2 regions of the Acidiphilium sp. JA12-A1 genome follow, and region 1 is predicted to be linked to the other one. Evidence: riboswitches for the same ligand, from Rfam matches in the RefSeq annotation. Region 1 holds a riboswitch; the other holds the start of a gene.
The links. A riboswitch is a leader RNA that binds a small molecule or an ion and turns the genes downstream of it on or off. The one in region 1 is predicted to bind cobalamin.
Positions count from the first base shown of each region.

Region 1 (15,273 bases):
GACCGGGTTCCATCAGCCTGACGACGGAACGATCAGGCTGGGCGGCGCGGCGGTGCGGTTCGACTCCCCCCGCACCGCCCAACGCCACGGCATCAGCGCCGTCTACCAGGAGATCAACCTGATCCCCGAACGGGACGTGGCCGAGAACCTCTTCCTCGGCCACGAGCCGAGGCGGCTCGGCTGGCTGATCGACCGGCGCCGGATGGAGGCGGAGGCGCAGTCGCTGCTGGCGCGCTACGAACTGCGCATCGATCCGCGGGCGCGGCTCGGCACGCTCGGGCTCGGGCTCCAGCAGATGGTCGCGATCGCCCGCGGCATCCGGCTCGGCGCGAAGGTCGTCATTCTCGACGAGCCGACCTCCGCGCTCACCGGCGGCGAGGTCGAGACCCTGTTCCGCGTGGTCGACCGGCTGAAGGCCGAGCGCATCGCGATCCTGTTCGTCAGCCACCGGCTGTCGGAATGTTACCGGCTGTGCGACCGCTTCTCGGTGCTGCGCGACGGCCGCCTGGTCGCCAGCGCGCCGGCCGCCGACCTGCCGCGCCAGGCGCTGATCGCCGCGATGCTGGGGCGGAGCGCGGAAACGCTGCAACGCCAGCACGCGCCGCGCGCGGCGGCTTCGGGCGCCCCTGCGCTGGCCGCGCGCCATCTCACCTGGCGCAACCGGGTGCGGGACGTGTCCTACGAGGTCATGCCCGGCGAGGTGGTCGGCCTGGCCGGCCTGCTCGGCTCCGGCCGCACCGAGACGATGAAGGCGAGTTTCGGGATCGAGACGCCGGGTGGCGGCACGGTCGAGGTCGGCGGCCGGCCGCTGCCCGCCCCCGCGCCGGAGCGGTCGATTGCCGCCGGCCTCGCCTTCCTGTCGGAAGACCGGCGGGCGGAGGGGATCTTTCCGAAGCTCTCGGTCGCGGAGAACCTGACGGCCTGCGCGCTGCGGCGCATCTCCCGCTACGGCTTCGTCTCCCGCCGCCGGCAGGCCGAAATGGTGGCCGAGTTCGTCCGCCTGCTGGGGATCAAGACGGCGGGCGCCGAAGCGCCCATCACCTCGCTTTCGGGCGGCAACCAGCAGAAGGTCCTGCTGGCCCGCTGCCTCGCCACCGACCCGCGCGCCATCATGCTCGACGACCCGACGCGGGGGATCGATGTGGGCGCCAAGGCCGAGGTGCACGACGCGATCCGCCGCCTGGTCGAGCGCGGCCTCGGCGTGCTGGTGACGTCTTCGGAAATGGAGGAGCTGATGGTGCTGGCCGACCGGCTGGTGATCCTCGACGAGGGACGTGTCGCGGACACGATGGAAACCGCCGGCGCCGGCGTGCAGGACGTGCTCGACCGGCTGGCCGCCCCGCACGAGCGGGCGGGAGCATGAGCGCCGTCATGAACAGGCCGTCCCGCCTTGCCGGACTTGCGGCGCGCGCCGGCCACGACACGCCGGCGGCGATGCTGCGCGCGCAGAGCGTCTACATCGCCTTCGCCCTGCTGGTGATCGTCGACCTGATCTTCACGCCGGGGTTCCGCAACCCGATCGTGATCCGCAACCTGCTGTTCCAGGCCGCGCCGATCATCCTCATCACGCTCGGGCAGAGCCTGGCGATCGGCACGCGGGGGATCGACCTGTCGGTCGGCTCGTCGATGGCGCTCGCCGCATCGGTGATGGCCCTGGCGCTGCCGGGCGGCGCGGGTGTTTCCGTCGTCGCGGCGCTGGGCACCGGCCTGGCGGTGGGCCTGCTGAACGGCGCGCTCATCGCCTTCCTCGACATCAACCCGCTGATCTCGAGCCTGGCGCTGCTGGTCACCGCCCGCGGCTTCGCCGAGGCGCTGCTGGACGGATCGCGCGTGTCGCTGCCCACGGGCGGGGTGTTCGACTGGCTCGGCATCGGCGCCGTGTCGCTGGTGCCGATGGTCGCGATCATCGCCCTCGCGCTGGCCGCCACGGTCGCCCTCGTCGTGCGCACCACCGTCTTCGGGCGCAGCCTCGTCTTCATCGGCGCCAACCAGGCGGCGGCGGTGATCGCCGGCATCAAGGTGCGGCGGACGCTGTTCGCCGTCTATGCGGCGAGCGGCCTGCTCGCCGGGCTTGCCGGCCTGTTCGCCGCCGCCCGGCTCGGCGCGGCGGATCCCAACTATATCGGGCTGAATTTCGAGCTTGACGCGATCGCCGCGGCCGTGATCGGCGGCACGCCGCTCTCCGGCGGCCGGGTCTCGATCGCCGGCGGCGTCTTCGGCGTCCTGCTGCTGCAGGTCCTGGGAGCGAGCTTCATCATGAACGACATCAATTTCAGCTACGCGCAGATCCTCAAGGCGGCCTTCATCGTCGCCGCGCTGTACCTGCAGCGGGCCGGCGGATGAGCGGCGCGCCAGCCGCCGGTGCGGGCATCGCGGCACCGGACACCGAACGCCGCGCGCGGATCATCGCGCTGATCCGGTCGCGCGGCGCCATCGTGGTCCTCGCCATCGCCGCGGTCATCGCCAGCGCGGTCTTCCCGTATTTTGCGACGGTCAACAATTTCGAGAATATCGGCGTCGCGGCGAGCTTCGTCGGCCTGGTGACGATCGGCCAGACCTTCGTGATCATTCTCGGCGGGTTCGACCTGTCGGTCGGCTCGGTCATCGGCCTCGGCTCGGTGCTGGCGGCCTATGCGGTGCCCTATGGCTGGGTGCCCGCCCTGCTGGTGCCCTGCCTGGCGGGCGCGGCGGTCGGGCTGATCGACGGGCTGCTGATCGCCCGCGCCGGCATGGCGCCGTTCATCGTCACGCTCGCCGCCCTGCTCGGCGTGCGCGGCCTCGACCTCGTCCTGGCCAGGAGCAGCATGGTCATCGTCCACCCCGGCCTGTTCGGCCAGATCGCCAACGGCACGTTGCTCGGGGTCGGCAACCTGATCTGGATCCTGCTCGCCGGCTTCGCGCTGGCGGCGCTGGTGCTGAACCGGTCGCGCTTCGGCGTCGCCGTGTTCGCGATCGGCGGCAACGAGGAGGCGGCGCGGATGCTCGGTGTCCCGGTCGCCACCGTCAAGGTCGCGACTTACGTGCTGTCGGGCACGCTGGCGGGCCTCGCCGGCGCGCTGCTGGGCGCGCATCTCTCCTCCGGCCTGTCGACGGCGGGGCAGGGCGACGAACTGCGCTCGATCGCCGCCGCCGTCATCGGCGGGGTGCTGCTGACCGGTGGCGTCGGCACCATGGCCGGCGCCCTCTCGGGCGTGCTGCTGCTCGGCGTCATCGAGAACGTGATCGACCAGATCGGCAATCTCAGCTCGTATTACCAAAACCTCGCCTCCGGCCTCTTCCTGCTGATGGCCGTCCTGATCCAGACCGTCCTGACGCGCAGGAGCTGACGCCGTCCGCCGGGCGGGTTCGTTGTCTCATGCAAATAAATGATGCGGTTTGATCTAGGTCATATCGGGAGCACACGCGTCTCCTGTATCAACCGGATGAACGTTTCTCCCAGACGTTGAATTCCCTGTTCCCAACTGGGCCCCGGAGTCATCCGGGGCCCTTTTTGTCGGGGCCGCTCGCCTGTCCCGCCGGACGCGCTATGCTGCGGCATGTCGCAACCGAATCGCGCAGGCAGGAGAAAGAGTCCGATCGGCCGGGACGCATGCTTACAGGCCGACGCCCACGTCACGGTCGTGATCCCGACCCTCGACGAGGGGCATCGCATTGGCGCCCTGCTGGCCGTCCTGGCCGGGGCGCCGGCGTTCGTCGCGCGCATCGTCGTCTCGGATGGCGGCAGCGTGGATGACACCGTGTCCATCGCGCGGCGTCATGGCGCCGAAGTCGTCACGGGCCGGCCCGGCCGCGGCGGCCAGCTTCGCCGCGGGGCCGAACGGATCGCCGACGGCTGGATCTGGCTCCTGCACGCCGACAGCGAACTGCCGCCGGGCTGGGCGGAATCTCTCCGCGACACGCTCGCCCGGGCCGACCCCGCGCGGGCCTATTATGGAAGGCTGCGCTTCGCGTCGGGCGATATTCGCGCGCGGATCGTCGAGCGCCTCGCGGGATGGCGGTGCCGCGTCTTTCGCCTGCCCTATGGCGACCAGTCCCTGCTGATCCATGCGCGCCTGCTCGCGGCGCTGGGTGGCGTGCCCGACCTGAAGCTGATGGAGGATGTCGCGCTGGCCCGCCGCCTCGGCCGCCGCCTCGCCCCGATGGATCTCGTGATCGGCACCAGCGCCCGGACCTACCAGCGCGACGGCTGGTTCCGCCGGGCCGCGGGAAACCTCATCCGCCTGGCGCTGTTTCTGGCCGGGCGCGACCCGGCCAGGCTGGCGAAAACCTACCGGCGCTAGACCACTTTCCGATCCTGTCGGATCGGATGTAGCGCTCCATCATATTGATAACCGGAGCATCATCCACCCGGCCGGATCTTCGCCGCCTGGATCGCCTCCCACACACGGCGCGGGGTGGCCGGCATGTCGATATGCGCGATGCCGAAGCCGGACAGCGCATCGGCCACCGCGTTCATCACCGCCGGCAGGCTGCCGGCGCAGCCGGCCTCGCCGCAGCCCTTGACGCCGAGCGGATTGGTCCGCGCCGGCGCCGGGTGGCTGGCGAAGCCGATCCCCGGCACCGCGTCCGCCCGCGGCAGCGCATAGTCCATGAACGAGCCGGTCAGCAGCTGGCCGGCCTCGTCATAGGCGACGAGCTCGTGCAGCGCCTGGCCGATCCCCTGCGCCACGCCGCCATGCACCTGGCCGGCGACCAGCAGCGGGTTCACCAGCACGCCGAAATCGTTGACCGTGTGATAGGCGACGACCTCGATCACCCCGGTTTCGGGATCGAGCTCGACCTCGGCGATGTGGCAGCCATTGGGGAAGGCCGAGGGCACGCCGCGCGTGACATGGCCGACATCGAGCGTGGCGGGCACACCCTCGGGCAGGGTGCCGGCGGTGCGCAGCCGTTCGGCGAGGTCCATGATGTCGATCCCGAGATCGGTGCCGGCGACACTGAAGCGCCCGTTGGCGAATTCGATGTCGGCCTCGCCGGCTTCGAGCAGATGGGCGGCGGCGCGGCGGCCCTTTTCGATCACGAGGTCGCCGGCCTCGATGATGGCGGCGCCGCTCTGCATGATCGAGCGCGAGCCGCCGGTGCCGCCGCCGGCGAGGAGCTGGCTGGAATCGCCCTGCACCAGCCGGATGCGCTCGAAGGGAATCCCGAGCTTGCCGTGCAGCACCTGGGCGAAGGGGGTCGCGTGGCCCTGGCCGTAATCGAGTGTGCCGGTGACGATCGTCACCCCGCCATCGGCATCGAAGCGGATGCCGCCCATCTCGGGGCTCGCATCCGCCGTCACTTCCAGATAGTGCCCGATCCCGCGCCCGCGGATCCGCCCGCGCGCTTCGCTCTCCGCCCGCCGTGCCGCGAACCCGTCCCAGTCCGCCGCGGCCAGCGCGCGGTCGAGCGTCGCGGGGAAATCGCCGCTGTCATAGGTCAGGCCCGAGGGCGCGCGATGCGGGATCGCCTCCGGGCGGATCAGGTTGCGCCGGCGCAGCGCCAGCGGATCGAGCCCCATCTCGCGCGCGGCGGTCTCGACCAGCCGCTCCATGTAGTAATTGCCTTCCGGCCGCCCCGCGCCGCGATAGGCGCCGACCGGGGTGGTGTTGGTGAAGACGCTGCGGCTGGAAACCTCGATCAGCGGGGTGCGGTAGACGCCGACGAAGTTCTTCACCGCGTTCACGGTGGCCGGCAGCAGCACCACGTTGGAGAGATAGGCGCCGAGATTGGCAAACCCGGTCAGCCTGGTCGCGAGGAAATTGCCCTCGGCGTCGAGGGCCAGTTCGGCCAGCATCTCGTGGTCGCGGCCGTGGCTGTCGGAGAGGAAGCTGCCGGAGCGATCATCGGTCCACTTCACCGGCCGGCCGAGTTGCCTGGCGGCGAGCAGGGCGCAGACATATTCGGGATAGCACGAGGCCTTCATGCCGAACGAGCCGCCGACATGGCCGGCCAGCACCCGGACCTGCTCCTTCGGCACGCCGAGCACGGTGCAGAGCAGCCCCCGCATGTTGACCGCCCCCTGGCAGCCGAGCCGCAGCACGTAGCCCTCCGCCGGATCGAACTCGCCGATCGCAGCACGAGGCTCCATCGGGCTGACGATCACGCGGCTGCTGCGCAGGCTCAGCCGGGTGACATGCGCGGCCCGGGCGAAGGCGGCGGCGACGGCCTCGGCATCGCCGAAATGATAGTCGAGCACGAGATTGCCCGGCGCCTCCTCGTGCAGTTGCGGCGCGCCGGGGGTGGCGGCGTCGCGCGCGTCGGTCACCGCCGGCAGCGCGTCGATCTCGGCCAGCACCGCCTCGGCGGCGTCGCGCGCCTGCTGGAGCGTTTCGGCGACGACGAAGGCGATCGGGTCGCCGACATACCTGACGCGGTCGGTCGCCAGCGCGAATTGCCGGGGCCTTGGCGTGTCCGACCCGTCGCGGTTGCGGCTCGCGGCCGCCGGCATCGGGCCGAAGCCCGACGCCGCGATGTCGGCGCCGGTGATGATCGCGGCAACGCCCGGCATCGCCGCGGCGGCTGCGGTATCGACGCCGCGCAGAATGCCATGCGCGACCCCGCTGCGCACCACGACGCCGTAGAGCTGGCCTGGCCGGTCGAGATCGTCGGTATAGCGCCCCTCGCCGCGCAGCAGCACCGGGTCTTCGCTACGCGACACCGGCTGGCCGATCGCGAAGCGCCCGGTGGCCAGCGCGCGATCCAGCCCTTCCGGCTGGCGGAGGATGCGTGTCATGCGGAATGTCCTTCGAAGAACGTCAATAGGGTTGCCCCTTATGTTCGGTCCCGACAGGGCGGGCGCAAGATGCGGCACCGTGAAACCCGGCCGCGCTAACTGAATGTCAGTGAATTTCCGGCTCCGCGATCGTCCCCGGCCGGGCCAGCACGTCGAAATCGCAGCCGGTATCGGCCTGGCCGATATGGGCGGCGAAGATCGCGCCATAGCCGCGCGGAAAGCGCGGCGGCGGCGGCGTCCACGCCGCGCGGCGCCGGGCGAGTTCCTCATCGGACAACCGCACGTCGATCCGCCGTGCCGCGACGTCGATGGCGATGACATCGCCGGTGCGGATCAGCGCGAGCGGCCCGCCGACGAAGGATTCCGGGGCGACATGCAGCACGCAGGCGCCGTAGCTGGTGCCGCTCATCCGCGCGTCGGAAATCCGCAGCATGTCGCGCACGCCCTGGCGGAGCAGCTTCACCGGGATCGGCAGCATCCCCCATTCCGGCATGCCCGGCCCGCCCTGCGGCCCGGCATTGCGCAGCACCAGCACATGATCGGCGGTGACGTCGAGATCGGGATCGGCGACGGCTTTCGCCATCGCGTCGTAATCGTCGAACACCAGCGCTGGGCCTTCATGCTTGAGCAGGCGCGGCTCCGCGGCGGAGGGTTTCATCACGCAGCCGCCGGGAGCGAGATTGCCGCGCAGCACCGCGAGCCCCTCGGCGCGGGAGACCGGATTGTCCAGCGGACGGATCACGTCGTCGTTCCACACGGTCGCTCCGGCGATGTTATCGCCGAGCGTCATGCCGTTCACCGTGCGGGTCGCGAGGTCGAGCCGGTCGGCGATGCGGGTGAGGAAGGCCGGCAGGCCGCCGGCGTAGTAGAAATCCTCCATCAGGTATTGGCCGGAGGGGCGGATGTTGGCGAGCACCGGCACGCCGGCGGAGAGCGCGTCGAACCGGTCGAGATCGAGCTCGATCCCGGCGCGGCGGGCCATCGCGATCAGGTGGATGATCGCGTTGGTCGAGCCGGCCAGCGCCGCGCTGGCGACGATCGCGTTCTCGAAGCTCGCCTGGCTGAGCAGGTCGGCGGGGGTGATGTCGTCCCAGACCATCTCGACGATCCGCCGCCCGGTCGCCGCCGCCATGCGGGCATGGCGCGAATCCGGCGCCGGGATCGAGGTCGCCCCCGGCAGGGTGAGGCCGAGCACCTCGGCGAGCGAGGTCATCGTCATCGCCGTGCCCATCGTCATGCACACGCCATCCGAGCGGGCGATGCCGGATTCCATGTCTTCCCATTGCGCCTCGGAAATGTTGCCGGCGCGCTTCTCGTCCCAGTATTTCCAGACATCCGAGCCGGAGCCGAGGATGCGCCCGCCCCAGTCGCCGCGCAGCATCGGCCCGGCTGGCATGAAGATCGCCGGCAGCCCGGCGCTGATCGCGCCCATGATGGTGGCCGGCGTGGTCTTGTCGCAGCCGCCCATCAGCACCGCGCCGTCCACCGGCAGCGAGCGCAGGCTTTCCTCGACCTCCATCGCGAGCAGGTTGCGATAGAGCATCGTCGTCGGCTTCACGAAATTCTCCGGCAGCGCCATCACCGGAATCTCGACCGGAAAGCCGCCCGCCTGCAGCACGCCGCGGCGGATCGCCTCGACGCGGGCGGGAAAATGCCCGTGGCAATGGGCGAGGCCGCTCCAGGTGTTGACGATGGCGATGACCGGCTTGCCGGCGTAATCCTCGGGCGCGTGGCCGAGCTGCTTGATCCGCGAGCGATGGCCGAAGCTGCGCAGGTCGGACGCGCCGAACCAGCGGTGGCTGCGCAACTCCTCGGGTGTCTTGCGCGTCTTGGTCATCGTCGGTCTCCTCGCCTGCCGGCGCCGCAGGGCGCGGCGTCGCCTCCGGTTCTGGAATCTAGCAAGGATCGACGCAAGGGCCACGCCGCGCCGGCCGATGGGCGGGCGGGCGATCAGCCCGCCGCGCCGCGCGCGCCGCGATGGGCCAGCAGCGCCGCGCCGAAGCCGAGCGTGGCCGCGATCCCGCCGATCAGGAACACGCTGGCATAGCCGGTGCGGTCGGCCAGCAGGCCGACGACCGGGCCCGTCGCGCCATAGGCCAGGTCCTGGAACGCGGCGAATCCGCCGATCGCCGTGCCGCGCAGATGCGGCTCCACCCGGCGGATCGCTTCCTTGCCCATCGAGGGGAACACCATCGAGCAGCCGAGCCCGGTCAGCAGGGCGCCGAGCAGCGCGACCCATGCCTCGGGCGCAAGCCAGATCAGATATTGTCCCGTGGCTTCGACCAGCAGCGACCCCGCCGCCACCGCGGTGCCGCCGACCCGGTCCGGCAGGTCGCCGAAGGCGAGGCGCATCAGCACGAAGCCGATTCCGAAACAGGTCAGCCCAAGCCCGGCGCCCGGCCAGCCCTTGCTCAGGAAGTCGAGCGACATGAAGGCGCCGAGCGCGGCGAATCCGATCCCCTGCAACCCGACCGCGGCACCCGGCAGCGCGATGCGCCGCACCACCCGCCAGAGCGGCTGCCGCTGTCCCTGCGTCGGCGGCGCGTCGGGAAAGCGGAACGCGATGGCGGCGCCCAGCACCGACAGGAGGGTGCAGGTTGCCATCAGCCCGGCAAAGCCGAGCGCGCGGAACAGCGCGAGGCCGAGCGGCCCGCCGACCGCGAGCGCGCCATACATCCCCGCGCCGACCAGCGCGATCACCTTGCCCGAGCGGGCATGGCCCATCAGCCCGATGCCCCAGCCGATCATGCCGACCGCGACCTGGCTTTCCCCGACGCCGAGCAGCGCCCGCCCGGCGAGCAGCACGGCGAAGCGGAGATGCGGCGTGGCCGGCACGGCGGCGGCCATGCAGATCGCGCTCGCCACGGTGTAGACGCCGAGGCCGCGCAGCATGCAGCGCCGCCCGCCCCGCTCGTCCGCGAGGCGGCCGGCCTGCGCGCGGGTCAGCAGCGTGGTCAGGAACGGCAGGCCGACGGCGAGCCCGCCGAGCGCATTGTCGAGCCCGAGCCGGTCGTGCACCTCGATCGGCACGGTCGGCAGCGCCATCGCGACGGTCAGGTAGGAGACGAACAGGATCCCCGTCAGCACGATGACGCGGCGCTGGGCTGCGGCGGGGGATGCGGCGATCGGCATGCGGAACGGGCTCCGGCGGCGGGTTGCGGCCGATGCCGGTGTATCCGCGATCGGCCGCGCCGCAAACGCCGCCCCGCGCGGTGCCGGCCGGATGGCGCGCATCCGGCCGGCGGGCGGGATCAGGCCGGGATCGCCTCCGCCCGCAGCCGCCGCGCGGCGCCGACCAGGTTCTCCAGCGCCGGAATCACCTCGCGCCAGTTGCGGGTCTTCAGCCCGCAATCCGGGTTCACCCAGAGCTGGTCGTCCGCCAGCTTCCGCCGGGCGAGGCGGAGCAGGGCGAGGATTTCCTCCTCGGGCGGGATTCGCGGGCTGTGGATGTCCCACACGCCGGGGCCGATCTCGGCCGGGTAGGCGGAGGGGCCGTGGCCGGCGAAGGCCTCCAGCAGTTCCATCCGGCTGCGGGCGGTCTCGATCGAGATCGCGTCCGCATCCATCGTGGCGATAGCCGGCATGATGTCCTGGAATTCGGCGTAGCACATATGGGTGTGGATCGCCGTGTCGTCGCGCACCACGGCGGTGGCGAGGCGGAAGCAGGACACCGCCCAGCGCAGATAGGCCTCGCGGTCGGCGGTGCGCAGCGGCAGCCCCTCGCGGAAGGCCGGCTCGTCCACCTGGATGATGGCGAGGCCGGCGGCCTCGAGGTCGGCCACCTCGTCGCGCAGCGCCAGCGCGATCTGCCGGCAGACCGTCTCGCGCGGCAGGTCGTCGCGCACGAAGGACCATTGCAGCATCGTCACCGGCCCGGTCAGCATCCCCTTCACGGGCCGGGCGGTGAGCGACTGGGCATGGCGCGCCCAGCGCACCGTCATCGGCCGGGGCCGCGCGACATCGCCCCAGATGATCGGCGGCGCCACGCAGCGGCTGCCATAGGACTGCACCCAGCCATGCCGGGTGAAGGCGAAACCGTCGAGCTGCTCGCCGAAATACTTGACCATGTCGTTGCGCTCGAACTCGCCGTGCACCAGCACGTCGAGTCCGATCCGCTCCTGCAGGCGGATCGCGTCCTCGGTCCAGGTCGCGATCGCTTCGTCGTATTCGGCGGCGCCGATCTCGCCGCGCGCGAGCGCCGCCCGGGTCCGGCGCACGCCCGAGGTCTGCGGCAGCGAGCCGATCGTCGTGGTCGGAAACGCGGGCAGGGGCAGGCGCTGCCGCTGCCGCGCGCGCCGCGCGGCGTGCGGGGCGGGGCGGCGTTCCATCTCCGGTGTCGCGCCCAGCAGCCGGGCGGCGACGTCGGTCCGGTGGACCCGCGCGCTGTCGCGGCGGGTGCGGAGTGCGGCGTCAGAGGCCTCCAGCGCCTCGGCGATCGCGCCCTCCCCCTCGTCGAGGCCGCGGGCGATGGTGGCGATCTCGGCGAGCTTCTGGGTGGCGAAGGCGAGCCACGGGCGGATCGCCGGATCGAGCCGGTCCTCCTGCGCGAGGTCGACCGGCACGTGCAGCAGGCTGCAGCTCGGCGCGATCATCAGCCGCTCGCTGCCGCCGAGCGCGCGCGCTGCCTCGCGCGCGGTGGCGAGGGCGGCGCGCAGGTCCGCCCGCCAGACATTCCGCCCGTCGACCAGCCCGAGCGAGAGCCATGTCGCCGGGCCGATCGCGGCGAGGACCGGCGCGAGATCGTCTCGGCCGCGCACCAGGTCGAGATGCAGGCCGGCGACCGGCAGGGCCAGCGCGGTCGGCAGGTTGTCCGCGATCGGCGCGAAATAGCTGGCGAGCAGCAGGCGCGGCGTCGCCCCGCGGGCGAGGGTCTCATAGGCGTGGCGCAGCGCCGCCCGCGCCTTCGGCGCGAGGTCGAGGGCGAGAACCGGCTCGTCCATCTGCACCCAGGCGCAGCCCTCGGCGGCCAGCTCCGCCAGCACCTGCGCATAGCAGGGCAGCAGGCGGTCGAGCAGGTCGAGCGGATCGGACCCGTCATCGGTCTTGGCGAGCAGCAGGAACGAGACGGGGCCGAGCACCACCGGCCGGGTGCGGCGGTGGCGGGCCAGCGCCTCGCGGAACAGCGCGAGCGGACGGTTGGCGGTGACCGCGAAATGCTGCCCCGCCGCGAGCCGGGGGACGAGATAGTGATAGTTGGTGTCGAACCACTTGGTCATTTCGAGCGCGGGCAGGCCGGCCGCGGCATCGCCGCCGCCGGTGCCGCGCGCGAGGGCGAAATAGGTCGGCAGCGTCACCTCGCCGCCGCGCCAGCCATAGCCCGGCGGAATCGCGCCGACCATGCAGGCGGTATCCAGCACATGGTCGTAAAGCGCGAAATCGTTCGAGGGGATGTGGCCGATGCCCAGCCCCTGCTGCAGCGAATGGGACTCCGCGCGCAGCAGGCGCGCCGCCTCCTGCAGGCCGGCTTCGGACAGCTCGCCCGCCCAGTGCGCCTCGAGGGCCGATTTCAGTTCCCGCCGGCGGCCGATGCGGGGAAAGCCGAGACTGGTCGCGATGCTCATGCGCGGCCTCCCCGGCGGGCGTGGGACCGCGAACGGCGCGATGAGGGGGAAACGAGAGGACGCGCGCGGCAGGCGCTGCCGCTGATGCGTGCAGTCATGGGTCGGCTCCGGCTTCCGGTGCACCCCGCCCGGCAGCAAGGTTGGTGCGACACCGGCAGGTCTCCTGGCTCGCGGCTCGACGCTGGTGGCCCTGCCTTCCCGAACCGCTCCCGGTTCAGTGGCTCGCCCTTGCGGGCGGACGGACCACCGGCTCGCCGCTGACAGTTGCGGGGGCAGCCATCGACTTGCTTCCGGGACAATGAAGCCCGGCCGAAGCGCACGATGTTCCCTTTTCACCCGCTCGCGCGGGACCGGTGACGAATGTCGTATGCCGCCCGGACGGACATTCGGCAAGGGTGGCGGCATCCGCCGCGCCGGCAAATAATCGCGTCGTCCGCGCAGAATCGTTGCAGTCATGGATCGAGTTCGATCGGTATTTCATCCCCGGGGCGAAAATCGGCAATCACGGCTTGTTTATTGGTTGCGAGTATTGACCGTCCGGCTTCTGTGGTCATATCGGTCGGTCAAATTTCAACAATTGGCCGTGACTGGCTCATTGCATCAAGGGGAGCAACCATGCGGGCACAATTCAGACGCGCCTGGGGTTTTTGCGCGGCGGGAGTCCTGGCCTCGGGCCTGGCGCTGGCGGGCATCGGCCAGGCGTCCGCCGCGACGGCGCCGTCGGTCCTGAAGATCGGCACGCTCTATGCAAGCAGCGGGTCTTTCGCGGTGGCGTCCGAGGGGCAGTATCACGGGCTCGAATACTGGGCGAAGACGGTCAACAAGTCCGGCGGCGTCTTCGTCAAGGCGTTCGACAAGAAGATCCCGGTCAAGATCGTCGCCTATGACGACCAGAGCTCGACCGCGACCGCGACGACGCTGTACAACCAGCTCATCACCCAGGACCACGTGAACCTGCTGGTCGCCGATTTCGGCTCGGTGCTCACCTCGGTCGCGATTCCGCTGGCCGCCGAGCACCACATGCTGCTGATCGACCCGACCGGCTCGGGGGCGAACTTCTTCACCAAGAAGACCGACTATCTCGCCGATGTCAGCATTCCCGCCTCCACGGTGTGGCCGCTGCCGCTCGGCCATTTCCTGCTCGACCACAAGATCAAGCGCGTCGCCGTCATCTACGATTCGAACGATTTCGATGCCTCGCAGGCGGAAACGCTGAAGGCGACGCTGAAGAAGGGCGGCGTCACGCCGGTGTATTATCACGGCGTGCCCACCAGCGAATCCAACTACACCGTGCTGCTGCACACGATCGCGGCGCACCGGCCGGATGCGGTGATCGAGTTCGGCTATCCGCCGAACGACATCGCCTTCCTGCACACGCTGGCCGGCAGCGGCCTGCACTTCAAGATGACGTTCACCATCTTCCCCGGCCAGCTTCTCGCCCTGATGACGAAGAATGTCGGCGCGAAAACCCTCGCCTATACCTACACCTATCCGACGCCGCCGCTCGTCTCCTTCGCCAAGACCACCTATGGCCCGAACACCGCGACCTTCGTGAAGGAGTTCACCGCGGCGACGCATAACGCGCCGAACTTCCTCGATGCGGCCGGCTACAATACCGGGCTGATCATGCAGGACATGCTCGGCACCGCGCCGAAATTCACCCAGCTCGCCTTCCATCAGGCGCTGATGGACATGTCCGGCAAGACGACGACGGTGCTCGGCCAGTTCAAGATCAACGCGAACGGCGCCCAGCTCGGCGAGCTGCTGCCGGTGGCGCAGCTCGTCCCCGCCGGCAAGACCAACAAGATCGTCGTGGTCTATCCGCAGGACAAGGCGACCGGCAAGCCGGTCTATCCCGCGCCGCACCACTGACCGGCGCCCCGGAACCGCAGGATCCCGGCCCGTGACGGGCCGGGATCTTTCGTCGATCCGGACCACTGGTTTCCAACTTCCCTGCAAGAAAGGGCGCGCCGTTGGCACTTCTCGAATACGCGCTGATCGGCGGCATTCTCTACGGCATCTTCTTCAGCCTTGTCGGCATCGGGCTCAATCTCGTCTTCGGCGTGATGCGGATGATCAATCTCGCCCACGGCCAGTTTATCATGCTGGGCGGGTTCGGCGCGTGGCTTCTGGTGCATGACCTTCACCTCAACCCGATCTTCGGCATTCCGCTGGCGATTCTCGGCGGGATCCTGATCGGCTATCCGCTCTATTACGGCGTGGTGCCGCGCCTGCAGCGCAGCCAGGACCCGGAGATGCTGTCCTTCATCCTGTTCTTCGGCATCGCCCAGATGATCGAGGCGGTGATGCTCCTCATCTTCGGCGCGGACCAGCGCTCGCTGCCCGGTAACGCGCTGGGCTCGGGGAATATCGGCGCGTTCGGCCAGGAATTTCCGGACAGCTGGTGGGTCGCCGCCGCGGTCAGCGTCATCTGTATCGGCGGGCTCTGGCTCTATTTCACGCGCACGCGGCTCGGCTTCGCGACGCGCGCCATCATGGCCGACCGCGACGAGGCGCGCGCGACCGGCATCGATGTCGACAGGGTGTCGGCGATCGCCTTCATGATCGGCCTCTCGCTCGCCGGGATCGCCGGCGTGTTCGTGCCCTACATGGTCGGCTCGGTGTCGCCCTCGATCGGCGACGGGCTGACCACGACATCCTTCGCCATCATCATCATCGGCTCGCTCGGCAATCCGCTCGGCACCGTGGTCGGCGGCCTCGTCTTCGGCGTGGGAACGATGCTGATGCAGACCTATTACGCCTCGTGGTCGAATCTCGTGCCCTATGCGCTGCTCCTCATCATCGTGCTGATCCGGCCCTCCGGCCTGCTCGGCAAGGCGGTGCGCAGTGCGTAAGCGGAACAGTACAATGCGTTATCCCGTCGCGGTGCTGGCCATCCTCGCCGCCGCCTTCCTGGTCCTGCCGCATGTCTATGGCAACCAGTCCGTGCTGTTCACCATGATGACGTTCATGGCGCTCGCCCAGGGGCTGAACCTG
Region 1 covers NZ_JFHO01000044.1:98,937-114,209, reverse strand. The annotation lists gene RT91_RS08750 (sugar ABC transporter ATP-binding protein) at 1-1,363, shown strand, start outside; gene RT91_RS08745 (ABC transporter permease) at 1,372-2,343, shown strand; gene RT91_RS08740 (ABC transporter permease) at 2,340-3,326, shown strand; gene RT91_RS08735 (glycosyltransferase) at 3,621-4,280, shown strand; gene RT91_RS08730 (xanthine dehydrogenase family protein molybdopterin-binding subunit) at 4,340-6,715, opposite strand; gene araD (L-arabinonate dehydratase) at 6,822-8,552, opposite strand; gene RT91_RS08720 (MFS transporter) at 8,666-9,847, opposite strand; gene metE (5-methyltetrahydropteroyltriglutamate--homocysteine S-methyltransferase) at 9,967-12,276, opposite strand; cobalamin riboswitch at 12,412-12,646, opposite strand; gene RT91_RS08710 (ABC transporter substrate-binding protein) at 12,892-14,148, shown strand; gene RT91_RS08705 (branched-chain amino acid ABC transporter permease) at 14,250-15,131, shown strand; gene RT91_RS08700 (branched-chain amino acid ABC transporter permease) at 15,145-15,273, shown strand, end outside.

Region 2 (15,273 bases), on a different contig from region 1:
CCGCAATGCGGCTCGGTCAGGCACATCGTGCCGGTCCACTTGCCGGAGACGATGTTGGGAAGCCAGGCCTTCTTCTGCTCGTCCGACCCCGAATGCTTCAGCGCGACATAGGCGCCGTGGCTCAGCCCGGGGTAGAGGCCGAACGCGACATTGGCGGAGCAGAACATCTCCTCGACCATCATCGCCGCGGTCAGCGGCATGCCCTGCCCGCCATAATCCGGGTCAGCGGAAATCGAGGTCCAGCCGCCCTCGCAGAAAGTGTGGTACGCCTCGCGATAGCCGGTCGGCGTGCGGACGACGCCGTTTTCATAGGTGCAGCCCTCGCGGTCGCCCACCTGATTGAGCGGGAACAGCACCTCCTCGCTGATCTTCGCGGCTTCCTCCAGCACGCTGTCGATCAGTTCGGGGGTGAAGTCGGCATTGCCGGGAAGCTCGGCGATGGCGGTGCTGTCATAGAGCTCGTGCAGGACGAAGCGCATGTCCTTGAGCGGCGCCTTGTAGACGGGCATGTCGTATCTCCCTTGTCTCGGTTCAGTTGCGCAGGGGTTTGCCGGTATCCAGGATATGCTTGATCCGCGCCTGGCTTTCCTTGGTACGGAACAGGGCCATGAAGGCCTCGCGTTCGAGGTCCTTCACCGCGGCGACCGGCACCGGATCGGTCATGTCGGTATCGCCGCCGGTGAGCACGCGGGCAAGGTGGGACGATACCGTCACGTCATGCGGGGTGGCGACTCCCTTCTTGCGGAATTCGTCCACCGCCATGCCGAGGGCGACGCGGCCGGAAGCGCCCGGCAGTTGAAGCGTTTCCGGCTCGGCGGGCGCATATCCCGCCACCATGGCGAGCGCCCGGGCCTTGGCGTCGGCCAGCACGCGCTCGCGGTTCATGGTGATGCCATCGCCGGGGCGGAGGAATTTCAGCTCCTTCGCCTCGGCGGCCGAGGTCGCGACCTTTGCCGTGGAAATCATCTCGAAGACCTTCGAGACGGCGGGCATCGGGCCGCGTGGCGCATCCTTCGCGCCCTGCCAGCGCGCCAGCATCGTGGCACAGCCACCCCAGCCCGGCACAAGGCCAACGCCGACCTCGACAAGCCCCATATAGGTCTCGGCATGGGCCTGAACGGCGTCGCAATGCAGCAGGATCTCGCAGCCGCCGCCCAGCGCCCGGCCGGCCGGCGCGCCCACCACCGGGAACGGCGCCTCGCGTAGCGCCTGCAACGCCTTCTGCCCCTCCTTCACCGTGCCCTCGATCTTGCCCCACATGCGCAGATTAGCGGCGAACATGGCGAGGCCGAGATTGGCGCCGACCGAGAAATTCTCCTTGCCCGGCCCGGCGCGCAGGTTCTCGCTGTAGATCACCATCGCCTTGTAGGATTTCTGCACGAGCGCGATGGCCTTGCCGAGAAGAGCGAGAATGTCGCCATCGATCGAGTTCATGATCGAATGGAACTCGACGCAGAGCACGCCGTCGCCGATGTCCCAGACCGAGGCGGACTTGTTCGAGAGCACCGGCTTGCGGCCGCGCTTCGCATCCTCGAGCAGCAGCACGCCGGGGGCGCGCTCGACGGCCCGGTAGCCGCCATCGGGCATGAAGCGGAGCAGCGTGGCGCCGTCCTCGCGGTAGAATGCGCCCTTGCCGAGTTTGGCGAGCAGCGGCGGGATCGGCTCGTCGAGGTCGGCGAGGTGCGACGAAACCCAGTCGGCGCCGAGCCGGTCGATCAGCTCGAACGGACCGTATTTCCACGTGTAGCCCAACCGCATCGCGGCATCGACGGCGGCGATATCGTCACCGATCTCCGGAATGAGCGAGGCTGCATAGGCAAGCACGCGGCCAAGCACGCCCCAGGCATAGCGCCCGTATTTCGACTTCGCGCCGACCAGGCGCTTGAGATCCTTCTTGGCGTCCTTCACCTCGGCAATGTCCGGGCGGATGGAGGGCCGCCATTCCAGCCGGCCCTGCGCCGCCGCGGCGAGCGAGAGGGTCTCCTTCACGCGATCCTTGCCGCGCCCGGCCGAGCGGTAGAAGCCGCCCTTCCCCTTCTTGCCGGTATAGCCCTCGGCGATCATGGTCGCGAGGAACGGCGCCTCGCGATTCATCATGTGGAACGCGTCGGTTTTCGGCAGCAGCCGGGCGAGCGAGGCATTGACGTGCGGGCCGAGATCGATGCCCACCAGGTCCATCAGGCCGAACACGCCGGTCGAGGGAAAGCCCATCGGCTTGCCCATGATCGCATCCGCTTCCTCGATCTCGATCCCCATTTCGAGTGCGAGCACGAGGGCCGTCTGGATCCAGTACGTGCCGATCCGGTTGGCGATGAAGCCCGGCGTGTCGCGGCAGGGAATCACCGACTTGCCGAGCACGACGTCGCAGAATTCGGTGATGCGGGCGATGGCGTCCGCACTCGTCGCCGGGCCGGTGACCAGTTCGAGCAGCCGCATGTAGCGGGGCGGATTGAAGAAGTGGGTGATGACGAAATTCGGGCGGAGGCTCTCCGGCATGTCCGTCATCAGTTCGGCAAGCGGAATGGTGGAGGTGTTGGACGACACCACCGAACCGGGCTTGCGCACCTCCGCGAGGCGCCGATAGAGCGCCTGCTTGATGTCGAGCCGCTCGATCACCGCCTCGACGATCCAGTCGCAGTCGGCGAGGGCAGCGAAATCGTCCTCGGTATTGCCGGGCGTGATCAGCCGCGCGGCGCGGGAGGACATTAGCGGCGCCGGCTGGGTCTTCTTCAGCCGCTCGATCGCTCGCCGGGCGATGGCGTTGCGGTCATCACCCTCCTTCGGCACGATGTCGAGCAGGCGGACCTTGATGCCGGCATTGGCGATCTGGGCGGCGATCGCGGCCCCCATCACGCCGGCGCCGATGACGGCGACGGATTGGATGGCACCCATCAGAGCGCCTCCAGAACCGTCGCGATACCCTGCCCGCCGCCGATGCACTGGGTCGCGAGGGCGAATTTGCCGCCTTCGCGCTGGAGCAGCTGCGCCGCCTTGCCGGTGATGCGGGCACCCGTCGCCCCGAGCGGATGGCCAAGCGCGATGGCCCCGCCATCGAGATTGACGCGCGCCGGATCGAGACCGAGTTCGCCGATGCAGGCGAGCGCCTGGGAGGCAAAGGCCTCGTTGAGTTCGACCACGTCGAGCGCCGAGGCCTCGATGCCGGCGCGAGCGAGCGCCTTGCGCGAGGCGGCGACCGGGCCCATGCCCATGATGTCCGGCGCGCAGCCGGCCACGGCAACCGAGCGAATGCGCGCGAGCGGCGCGAGGCCGTGCTTCGCGGCATAATCCTCCGAGCAGACCAGCACGGCGGAGGCGCCATCGGTCAGCGGCGAGGAGGTTCCGGCGGTGACCGTACCCTCGGCATCGAAGGCTGGCTTCAGCCCGGCCAGGGCTTCACGCGAGGCATCGTGGCGGATGCAGCCGTCCTCCGACACCATGGCGCCCGAAAGCGAGATCGGCACGATCTCGCCGGCCAGTTTCCCCGCCTTCTGCGCCGCCGCCGCCTTGATATGGCTGGCGAGGGCGAATTCCTCCTGCGCCTCGCGTGGAATCTGCCAGCGTTTCGCGACGTTCTCGGCCGTGTCGCCCATGCCCATGTAGGCGGCCGGCATCTTGGCGAAGAGGGTCGGCGACGGCATCGGGTTGAACCCGCCCATCGGCACCCTGGTCATGCTCTCGACGCCCGCGGCGATGAAAGCCTCTCCCGCGCCCATCGCGATGGCGCCCGCCGCCATGTGGATCGAATACATCGACGAGCCGCAGAACCGGTTCACCGTCGCCCCGGCAACGCTGATCGGCAGGTCGGCCATCAGCCCGATCAGACGGGCGACATTCAGCCCCTGCTCGGCCTCCGGAAAGGCACAGCCGACGATGAGATCCTCGACGTCGCCCGCCGCGATGCCGCTGCGGTTCACCAGTTCGCGAACGACGGCGGCGGCCATCTCGTCGGGCCGGACCCGCGAAAGCCCCCCTTTCCGCGCAAGGGCGAATGGCGAGCGGGCATAGGCGGCGATGACGGCGCTTGGCATGGGCAAAGGACTCCTGTTCTCTGTCTATTTGGCGGCCTGCTTCAGGGCATTTTCGGACTGGCGCTCGATATCCGCCAGTTCGGCGAGGCTCTGCTCGAGCGCCGCACGCTGTTCCTGAAGCTTGGCGATACGCTTTCGCACGCCGGCAAGCAGCTGGCGCAACTGGGTATGCTGGGTAGGATCGACGTCATAGAGGTCGAGGTAGTCCTTGATCTCACGCAGCGAGAATCCAAGGCGCTTGCCGCGCAGGATCAGCATGAGCCGCGCGCGGTCACGCGAGGTGTAGACGCGGGTAGTGCCGGCGCGACTTGGATTTACCAGCCCCTTGTCTTCATAGAACCGGATGGTTCGCGCGGTCACGCCCAGCTGGCGGGCGAGCTGGCTGACCGAGTAGAGCGCGTTGCCGTGCTGTCCCGCAGCCTCGTCCTCACGTTGGTGACGTTCGTGCAGCGCCGCCATCGCGGGGCCAGTGCTTGTTCGAGTGGTCATTGGTCGTCCTGTCGAATTATAAAAGCCGGATGGGGACAATACCATAAATGACCGATTCCCGTCGTTAACGATAAGCGAATGATCATTACGTATAGGGCATGCACGGTAATATGTCGAGCCATATCTCGGGCCCGAATGCGAAATTTGCCGCGCAAACGGAAGCGGGTCCGGGTTCAACGTATTGAAATTTGCGGCACGGTGGCCCGCTGGCGGCAATCGCAACGGCCCGGCGACGGGCCTTCGGTCACGAAAATGTCAGATGCGCGGCGAGTTTGGTCTGCCGAGCACAACAGTCCCGCAGGCCGGCCACTCGCCGCAGATCGTCTGGTCAGGAGGAATGGGCGCGGTGACCACCGACCACCAGCCGAACCGATCTAGATCGGATGTGGCGTTCCATCTCACCGGCATGACGAGTCTCCTTGTCCGGCAGGGCGCGGGATCACGCTCCTGCCGGCTCTCGCCTCGAGTCGTACAGCCGCAATCAACCGAATTCGGTAGGACAAGGCGGGTCTGGTCCATTGGGTGCCTGCAATTTTGCAGACATCTCCTTTTGGTCGATCAGCACGTACGGTCGCGCAATAAAAAACGGGGCCCCGGAGGGGCCCCGCCTTTCGTCGCGCCGGACCGTGAGGTCAGACGGCCTTGAGGTTTGTCGCCGCTGCCTTGCCGCGTTCCTGCGTCACCTCGTAGGAAATCTTCTGCCCTTCGTTGAGGCCGCGCATGCCGGCCGCCTGAACTGCAGTGATGTGGACGAAAACGTCCTTGCCGCCATCCTGCGGCACGATGAAGCCGAAGCCCTTCGTGGTGTTGAACCACTTGACAGTGCCGATCGCCATTGTCGCGTCGTCGCTCCTAAGACAGACCCACCGTGCGACCGCCGCACGGCTCCAGAGGGACAACCGGGTTTTGGACGTCTTGGCCGTACGGAAACCCGTCTCGTGCAACAAGGCAAGCCAAAGTCGATTGCGCGTTTAATGACGCAGAAACCGCAGGAACTGTCAACGCGAATAAGTCTCCTCCTGTCGGGTTTCAGAAAGATTTCGTAAATCATGCGTTTAAATTCGATAAAGCGCATATCGGCGCAGACTGATTGCCTTCCATCCACCTGCGCGGGATAGTTGTGCGCATGATTCAAAGGGAGATCGATACATGACCAGCGCCACCGTTCTTGAGACGGTTTCGACCCAGAAATGTTTTGGCGGCATGCAGGGCGTTTATCGGCATGAGGCAAAGGAGACCGGCTGCACAATGCGATTCGCCGTTTTCCTGCCGCCGCAGGCCGCGGCGGGAACGGTTCCTGCGCTCTATTATCTGGCCGGGCTGACCTGCACCGAGGAGAATTTCACGGTGAAGGCCGGGGCGCAGCGCGTGGCCGCGGAACTCGGCATCGCCCTGATCGCGCCGGATACCTCCCCGCGAGGCCTCGGTTATCCTGGCGAGGACGACGCCTATGATTTCGGCACCGGCGCCGGTTTCTATGTCGATGCGACGGAAACGCCGTGGCGGGACGGCTACCGGATGTATTCCTACATCACGAGGGAACTCCCTGCCCTCATCAACGCGTCCTTTCCGGTCGATCCCGCGCGCGTGGGCATTTTCGGCCATTCGATGGGTGGGCATGGCGCGCTGACGATCGCGCTGAAGAACCCTGGCGCCTACCGCTCGGTCTCGGCCTTCGCGCCGATCGTCTCGCCGATGCGCTGCCCCTGGGGTGAAAAGGCGCTGACCGGCTATCTCGGCGTCGACCGTGCGAACTGGCGCGCCTATGACGCGACGGCGCTGATCGAGGACCGCGGCTGGGCAGGGCCGGCCATCCTCGTCGACCAGGGCACCGCCGATCCGTTTCTCGAACGCGAGCTGAAACCGGAACTGCTCCGCGAGGCCTGCGCGGCGAAGGGCGTGAAGCTCGATCTGCGGATGCAGGAGGGGTACGACCACTCCTACTTCTTCATCGAGACCTTCGTGGAAGACCATCTGCGCCATCACGCCCGCCATCTCTGACAGGCGGCGACGCTGCCCGGATCCGGCTCAGACGGTCAGGATCCGGCGCAGCAGTTCGACATCCTCGGCGAAATCGGGATCGGCCTCGATCAGTTCGGTCACCTTGGAGACCGCGTGCATGACGGTGGTATGGTCGCGGTTGCCGAATTTCCGGCCGATCTCGGGCAGGCTGCGGCTGGTCAGCTGCTTGGCGAGATACATGGCGATCTGCCGAGGCCGGGCGATGTTGCGCGCGCGCCGGGCGGAGGACATCTCGCTGACCCGGATATTGTAATGCTCGGCGACCTGCTTCTGGATCTCCTCGATCGTGATCTTGCGGTCATAGGCGCGGAGCAGGTCGTGCAGCACCTCATGCGCCGTCTCGAGGGTCACCGGGCGCTCGAACAGGTTGGCATGGGCGATCAGCCGGTTCAGCGCCCCTTCGAGCTCGCGGACATTGGCGGTGATCTTCTGCGCGAGGAACTCCATCACCCGCCCCGGCACGACGACGCCAGCCCGCGCGGCCTTGGCCTCCAGGATCGCGAGGCGCAGCTCATAGGTCGTGGCATGGACATCGGCGACCATGCCGCAGCCGAGCCGCGTGCGCAGCCGATCCTCGATGCCGGACAGGTCCGACGGCGACTTGTCGGCCGAGACGATGATCTGCTTGCCGGAATCGACCAGCGCATTGAAGGTGTGGAAGAATTCCTCCTGCGTGCCATCCTTGCCGATCAGGAACTGCAGGTCGTCCACCATCAGCACATCGACGCTGCGCAACTCGTTCTTGAATTCGATGGTCGATTGCCGGCGCAGGGCGCTGACGAATTTGTGCATGAACTTCTCGGCCGACATGTAGGCGACCGTGACCTCGTCCGAGCGCTGCGACAGTTCCCAGGCAATCGCGTGCATCAGATGGGTCTTGCCGAGACCGACACCGCCGTAGAGGAACAGCGGATTGAACCCCGGCGACGCGTGCCCGTCGGCGACGCGGCGCGCGCAGGCATAGGCGAATTCGTTCGGCTTGCCGACCACGAATGTATCAAAGGTGAAGCGCGGGTCGAGCGGCGCGCTCATGTCCGGGCGTTCCTCGGCCTCGCGGCGCGCCGCGGCGGCGGGCCGCGCGATCGCGGTCTTCGGCTCCACCTCGGCGAGGTCGGGCGCGCGCTCGCTGGTGCCGGCCGGCCGGGTCCGGATATCCACGCGCCGTACCGCCGGGTTCTCGGCCTGCCAGAACGCGGTCAGCAGGTTGCCATATTCCTTGTTCACCCAGTCACGCAGGAAGCGGGTCGGCAGCATGACAGTCACTTCATCGCCGTCGAGCCCATGCAGCACGGCTTGCCGCAACCAGTTGCGGTACTCGACCTCGCCGATTTCTTCCTGAAGTCGGCCGCGAACACGGCTCCACTGGTGCGCCAGTTCATCCTGGCTGATTTCACCGCGCGTGCGTCCCGGAGACCGGGTTTCGAGCCCCTGTTCCTGCCAAGTTTGCGTGTCCAAGCGCACCGCTCCCCGTCCTGCCATCGTCCCAGCTCAACCGAATAGCGATTTCCGCCATACGGCCGCACAACCCCGCTCCCGCAATCGACGGTTGAAAAAACCCTCGACCAGGCAAGCTTTCGTCATTTGATCGTCATCTTGAGGCCCAAAACTAGGCCAAGTCCGGCACCCTGCGCAAGACCCAACAGGTTCGATTTTTTGCTGATATAATGTGCATCTTTAAAAATTTGCCCATTAAATCAGATGATTGACCAACCCATTTGAAGTGAGGGAATATCATTCCACGGTAAAATCTCGAAAACATCTCACAAGCAAAAGTTGCAGCGACATTATATTCGCTGTTGCGAGACGCTATCACAATAAAACCGAACCGGGACAAACGAGCGCGGGCGGCCGCAAGGAACAGCCGCCAAGACACTCGAATTGTTACGATTGTATGACGCGCCAGCGAGGCGCGCAACAGACCTCAGGCCGAAGCCGAAAGGGCCTTCACACGCGCCGACAGGCGGGACAGCTTGCGCGAAGCCGTGTTGGCCTTCAACACACCCTTCGTTACGGCGCGCTGCAGTTCGGGCTGCGCGGCAATGAATGCCGTCCGCGCCTCGATGTGATTGCCCGTCGCGATCGCCTCCTCCACCTTGCGGATAAAGCTGTGCACGCGCGACCGACGGGCCTTGTTGCGAGCGGTGCGCACAAGGGTCTGACGGATGCGCTTCTGCGCCGATGCGATGTTGGCCATGGGCGAACTGTCTCTTCCTGTAAACGGAACAAAAACCACAGGCCGCAGCGAAATTTGCCGCGGCCCGTGTGGGAGAGTGCTTATCGCCGCGTGAAGCGGGCGTCAAGCATCAAGACGCGAAGCCGCTGCCCTTGCCGCTCATAGGCATCCGGGCAAGTCACTTGTAGCGGACGGCGGCCCTGCCGAGCGACCGGACCGCGCTCAATCCGCCGACGCCTCATTTCAGCGCCGCCAGCGCCCGATCAAGGTCATCAATCAGGTCGGCGACATCCTCGAGCCCCACCGAGAAGCGGATCGTGCCGCCATTGATCCCGAGGCGCGCCCGCTCGGCCGGCGCGATGCGCGAATGGGTGGTGGTTTCCGGGTGCGTCACCATCGATTTCGAGTCACCGAGATTGTTGGAAATCGCAATGAGCTCGAGCGCGTTCATGAAGCGGAACGCCGCGTCCTTGCCGCCGTCGAGTTCAAAGGTCACGAGTGTGCCGCCGGCACTCATCTGCTGCCTTGCGAGATCGACCTGCGGATGATCGGCCCGGAAAGGGTAGAGCGCGCGGATGACCTGCCGCTGGCCGGCAAGATGGTCGGCGATGGCCGCGGCCGAACGCGAGGCCTGGCCGACGCGGAGCGCCATTGTCTCCAGCCCCTTCAGGATCACCCAGGCATTGAACGGCGAGATCGCCGGGCCGGTATTGCGGGTGAAGGGCTGGAGCGTGTTGTCGATCCAGTCCTTGCTGCCAAGCACGGCGCCGCCGAGCACGCGGCCCTGGCCGTCCATGTGCTTCGTCGCGGAATAGACCACCACATCAGCGCCGAATTCAAGCGGCCGCTGCAGCAGCGGGGTCGCGAAAACGTTATCGACCACCACGATCGCGCCGGCCTTGTGAGCAAGATCCGCCACGGCCCGCATGTCGATGATCTCGAGCATCGGATTCGACGGGGTTTCGAGCAGCACCAGCGCCGCTCCCGGCGCCAGCGCGGCCTCCCACGCCGCAAGGTCGCCGCCATCGACGAAGACGCTCTCGATCCCGTAGCGCGGCAGCAGCGTGGAGACGATCCACGAGCACGAGCCGAACAGCGCGCGCGAGGCGACCACGCGGTCTCCCGCCTTGAGATGGGCGAGCAGGGCGGCATTGACCGCGGCCATTCCCGTCGCCGTGGCACGGCAGGCTTCCGCCCCCTCCAGGGTCGCGAGCCGGGCCTCCAGCATGCTCACGGTCGGGTTGCCGAAGCGTGAATACTGATAATGGGAGATCTCACCCTTGAAGGTCGCTTCCGCCTGCTCGGCATTATCGTAGACGAAGCCGGAGGTGAGGTAGAGCGCTTCGGCGTTCTCGGCGAAGTTGGACCTGACCTGGCCAGCATGAACCAGGTTGGTCGCGGGACGATAGATGCGTGAGGTCATGTTCCGTCTATATCCTGCCCGCGCCGGACGGCAACCCACACCGGCAGAACGCTGTCGCGCGGCCCTTCGCCGGCGGCAGGCGGGCCGCCCCGATCAGCCCGCCAGGGCGGCGGCGCCAGAGAGCGACGTATCCCCCAGCCAGCGGCCAAGTGCTGGAACCAGCCGAGCCGCGGGCTGAAAGCCTTCGGTCACGAGGGCATACTCGTGTTCGGTGCCGGAACTCGCGATGAGGGTGGGAAACCCGGTGATGCCGGCCTGCTGGGTAATCGCAAAATCCTGCCAGGTTTCGGCACCGAGTTCGTCGGAACAGAGCGTATCGCGGAACTGGTTCGCGTTGAAGCCGAGCCGTGCTGCGATTCCGGCAAGCACAACCGGATTCGTGACGTCCTCGTTCCCGGTGTAGAAAGCACGCTGGATGGCGGCGAGAAGGTCGAATGCATCCGCCATCGAGCGGCGACGGGCCACCACCAGCGCACGGCAAGCCGGCTCGGTGTCGTAGACGAAGCGGGCGCGGTCGAAAAACGAGAAATCGAAAGGCTGACCAGACGCGTTCCGCACATGCTCCCAATGCCCGCGGGTGCGGGCCTTGGCGGCCTCGTCCATCGGCTCGGTCGTGCCGGGCCGCAGCCCGCCAACGATCAGACGAACCGGCAGGCGTTCGCCATACCTCCCGCGGATGGCGTTGATCACCGGCGCGAAACCCCAGCACCAGGAGCACATAGGGTCTGCAAAGTAGACGAGATGCGGTTGAGTCATCATGTTGGCTGGCTTCTAGTGCGGTCCCGAGACACGTTGTTTTGTAGCAAACGTTACATTATATCATGGTGGACGATGATTCAAACCAGTACAGCTGCCCGATGCCGCGCCCACGCAGTCTGACAAACGAAGACCTGCTCGATCGGGCCATCCCGATCTTTCTCGGCAAGGGCTATGCCGGGGCTTCGTTGCGCGACCTGACAGAGGCCACGGGGCTCAGTGCCGCTGCGCTTTATCATCGGTATGGCGACAAGAACGGCCTGTTCCGCGCCGCTATCGACCGTTATGCCGATGACATGATGGTGCCGCTTCTTGAACGGTTTGCCGCCGAAGACGATCCGATCGCGGCGATCGCCGGGCTTCTCGCGCATCTGAGCCATGTTTCGGCGCAGGACCCGCATCGGATGGGGTGCCTGCTGGTCAACAGCGCGATGGATGGCGGACCGATTTCGGCTGAGGCCCGCGCTCAGGTCCATGCCCGGCTGAGCCAGCTGGAAGCATTCTTTCGCGATCGGCTTGAACACGCACGGGACCAGGGGCGCCTGCCCGCCGGGATCGAACCTCCGGCGCAGGCGGAACTCCTCCTCGCGACCGTTCTCGCCTTGCGCACCCTGGCGCGCCTCGATCCAGACCCCGGCCGGCTCGACCGGCTGGTCGCCGACGCGATGAGCCGCCTTCATCCCGGCGGATCCGGGACTCCATGAGCGGTCTTCACTGCCGGACCACGCCGAACGGCCGCCAGACCGCGATCCTGCTCGAAGAGGCCGGGCTCGATTTCCGGATCGAGCCGCGAGCGCGGCATCGGCACCCCCTCGACGATTTTCCCAACCTGAAGCGCCGGTTCACGGCAATTGCCGCGCGGCGCGCCTGCGATCTGGCGCAGACGATCAACAACACGCCGACCGTATCCGCGACACGCGGGCGCACTCGTTCGGCCCGCGGGCAAGGAGGCCCTGATGCGTGAACCCCTGAAGCTCTACGATCTCGCCGGCGCCGACGAACGCGTCCGGTTCAGCCCGAATTGCTGGCGCACCCGCTTCGCGCTGGCGCACAAGGGCCTGCCCTGCGAGACCGTGGTCTGGCGCTTCATGGAAAAGGACGCCATCGCCTTCTCCGGCCAGGGCAAGGTGCCCGTGCTGGTCGATGGCACCCGCCACGTGCATGACAGCTGGACCATCGCTCTTTATCTCGAGGATACCTATCCCGACCGGCCGAGCCTGTTCGGCGGCGCTGCCGGCCGCGGCCTCGCCCGCTTCGTCAACCAGTGGACCAGCGAGGTGCTTCATCCCGCCATTGCGAAGGTGGTCCTGCCCGACCTCGTCGACATCCTGCACGAGGGCGACCGCGACTATTACCGCTCGACGCGCGAGGCCGCGTTCGGCACGACGGTCGGGGCGCTGCGGGCGGCGCGCGAGGACAACGTGAACGCGCTCCGTACCACATTGCGGCCGTTGCGCAGCACGCTGGCGGACCAGAAATTTCTCGCCGGCGACGCCCCGAACTATGCCGACCATGTCGCCTTCAGCGCCTTCCTCTGGGCGCACGCCTCGTCCCCGGTGAAGATCCTCGCCGCCGATGACACGCTGCACGCCTGGTGCGGGCGCATGTTCGACGCCTATGACGGCCTGGCTCGGCTCCTGCCAGTCGCCGCCTGAACGGGAGGAAGCCGATGTCCGCCATCGAGGGTATCCGCGCCTGCGTGTTCGACGCCTATGGCACGCTCTTCGATTTCGGCTCCGCCGTCACCCGCTGTCCGGATGTGCCGGATGACCGCCGCGCGGCGCTGGTGACACTCTGGCGGGACAAGCAGCTGCAATACACCTGGCTGCGCAGCCTGCAGAACCTCTACACCGATTTCGAGACCGTCACCGCCGACGCGCTCGATTTCGCGCTGGAGGCGACCGGCCTCGCCGACCCCAAGCGGCGCGCCGCGCTGCTGGCTCTCTACCGCATCGTCTCGGCCTATCCGGAGGTCAAGGCGACGCTGGGCACACTGAAGGCGAAGGGGATTGCTACGGCGATACTCTCGAACGGCACCCCGGCGATGCTCGCCGCCGCCATCGCCCATGCCGGGCTCGGCGACGTGCTCGACCATGTGCTGTCGGTCGAGGCGGTCGGCGTGTTTAAGACCGATCCGCGCGTCTACCAGTTGGTGCCGGCGCGGCTCGGGGTCCAGCGCAAGGAAGTCTGCTTTGTTTCCTCGAATGGCTGGGATGCCTACGGTGCCTCGGCCTTCGGCTTCCGCGTCGCCTGGTGCAACCGGGCGCGGCAGCCGGCGGAGCGGCTGCCTGGCGCGCCCGATGCGGCGATCAGCGATCTCTCGGCCCTGCCCGGCCTGCTCGGCCTCGGCTAAGCCGGCGCGCTTGCGCCGCCCGATCCGGCGGCATAATGATCTGGATAGGAATCGGTGGCCCGCAAGGGCTGAAACGGGAACGCAGAAGGGCGAGATCGTGCCCCGGCTGCGGCTGCCCCCGCAACTGTGAGCGGCGAGGCGCGTTCATCCCGGCCATTGCGAGGCGGCGCAGACCGTCCGCGAGAAGGCCGAACGCGCCCATGACCCGCGAGCCAGGAGACCGGCCGGTCCCGAGACCATGCGCGCGCGTCCGGGCGGGGTGAACCGGGTGCGAAGGGTGAAGTCCCGAAGCCTTCGGTCGCCCTGATGGCAACACCCGCCTCGCCGGGTGCCGGACCGGAGTTTTTCCATGCGCGAGTTCGCGCGACACATCTTTTTCGTCCCCCTCGCTTTGTGCGGGGCGCTCGTCGGCGCCCGCGCCCAGAGCGCACGGCTTCCCGCCGGCACCGTGCCGATCGAGACCGTCACCGCCTCCTATGTGCGGACACCCATTGCCGACACCCCCGCATCGGTCACGGTCATCACGGCGGCGCAACTTCGCCGGCGCGGCGTGACGACCCTGGCCCAGGCGCTCGAGGCGGTTCCCGGCCTGAACGTTGTGCAATCGGGTGGGCCGGGCGCGCAGACCTCCGTCTTCATCGACGGCACGAATTCCGAAGACGTGCTGGTGCTGCGCGACGGCGTGCCGGTAAACGATCCCTCGGTGGCCAACGGCGCGTTCAATTTCGGCAATTCCGGCATCGGCGATATTGCGCGGATCGTGGTGGTCAGCGGCCCGATGTCCAGCCTCTACGGCTCGGGCGCGATCGGCGGCGTCATCAACCTGATCAGCAAGCGCGGGCACGGCGCGCCGCATGTCGATTACGACCTCGCCGGCGGCTTTCCCGGCCAGGGTGAAGGCAGCGTCACACTCTCCGGCCAGAGCGGCAAATTCGATTACGCGATCACCGGCTCAGTCATCGAGCAAGCCGGGTTCGACGCGACGGCGCGGCGCCTCGCCGTCTACGCCGCGCATCGCGATCCGTTCCGCTACAAGCTCGGCGCCATCAATCTCGGCTACACGCCGGTCGCCGGCACGCGGATCTCGCTGATCGTCCGCGCGCGGCAGACCGGGAGCCAATATCCCGATCTCGGCTATCCGATCTTCGACGATCCCTATGAAAACAGCTTCGATTCGAATGTCTTTTTCCGCTTCGGCGTGAAGTCGCACCTGTTCGACAACCGGCTGATCACCGAACTCGACATCGCCCACATCCAGGACGACCGCCGCTACCTGACTTTGCTCGATCCCGCCGACCCCAACCAGTTCGCCGGCGACAGCGGCTATCGCGGCGATCGCACTGTGATCCAGTGGAACAACGTGATCCGCCTGCCGGATTTTGGCCCGATGACCGACCCGACGCTCGTCGCCGGCATCGAGACCACACACGATACGGCGGTCGAAAACTACAACGCCAGCTTTGGCGGCTATCCCTACCTCCAGAGCCTCGCTGCCTCGCAATCCACCACCGCGGGGCATTTCGGCGCGCAGGCCACCATAGCGCGCCACCTGTCGGTGCAGGGCGCTGTCCGTGCGGATTCGGTCAGCGGCTACGGCACCGTGGTGACGGAGCGCGGCGGCCTCGTGCTCGCCGCACCCGCAATCGACACGCGGCTGAAAGCCTCGGCGGGCAGCGGCTTTCTCGCCCCCTCGCTCTACGACCTGCACGGCATCGACAGCTACGGCTATCACGGCAACCCGAACCTCCACCCCGAACACTCGGTTGGCTATCGGTTCGGCTTCGAGACCGTGCTGCCCGCCTTCGGCATGCCCGAAGCGATCACGCTGCGGATGAGCTATTTCCACCAGGACATCTCGAACCTGTTCGAGTACACCTCCCTGCCTGACGGCACCAGCACGGAGGAAAACGTCGCCCGCGCCCGGATTCACGGCATCGAGGCGGGCATCGGCTTCGCGCCGGCCCCCTGGCTCTCCGGCCAGATCGACTATACCCGCACCATCGCCCGCGATGCTGCGACCGGCACCGCC
Region 2 covers NZ_JFHO01000004.1:148,121-163,393, reverse strand. The annotation lists gene RT91_RS01420 (acyl-CoA dehydrogenase C-terminal domain-containing protein) at 1-509, opposite strand, end outside; gene RT91_RS01415 (3-hydroxyacyl-CoA dehydrogenase/enoyl-CoA hydratase family protein) at 532-2,892, opposite strand; gene RT91_RS01410 (thiolase family protein) at 2,892-4,028, opposite strand; gene RT91_RS01405 (MerR family DNA-binding transcriptional regulator) at 4,053-4,487, opposite strand; gene RT91_RS21905 (hypothetical protein) at 4,773-4,925, opposite strand; gene RT91_RS01400 (cold-shock protein) at 5,150-5,353, opposite strand; gene fghA (S-formylglutathione hydrolase) at 5,667-6,518, shown strand; gene dnaA (chromosomal replication initiator protein DnaA) at 6,546-8,018, opposite strand; gene rpsT (30S ribosomal protein S20) at 8,461-8,733, opposite strand; gene metZ (O-succinylhomoserine sulfhydrylase) at 8,951-10,135, opposite strand; gene RT91_RS01375 (DsbA family protein) at 10,229-10,894, opposite strand; gene RT91_RS01370 (TetR/AcrR family transcriptional regulator) at 10,993-11,595, shown strand; gene RT91_RS01365 (hypothetical protein) at 11,592-11,855, shown strand; gene RT91_RS01360 (glutathione S-transferase family protein) at 11,848-12,546, shown strand; gene RT91_RS01355 (haloacid dehalogenase type II) at 12,561-13,244, shown strand; cobalamin riboswitch at 13,280-13,488, shown strand; gene RT91_RS01350 (TonB-dependent siderophore receptor) at 13,594-15,273, shown strand, end outside.
Region 2: linked by a shared signal. The riboswitch ahead of RT91_RS01350 (TonB-dependent siderophore receptor) and the one ahead of metE (5-methyltetrahydropteroyltriglutamate--homocysteine S-methyltransferase) in region 1 are both predicted to bind cobalamin.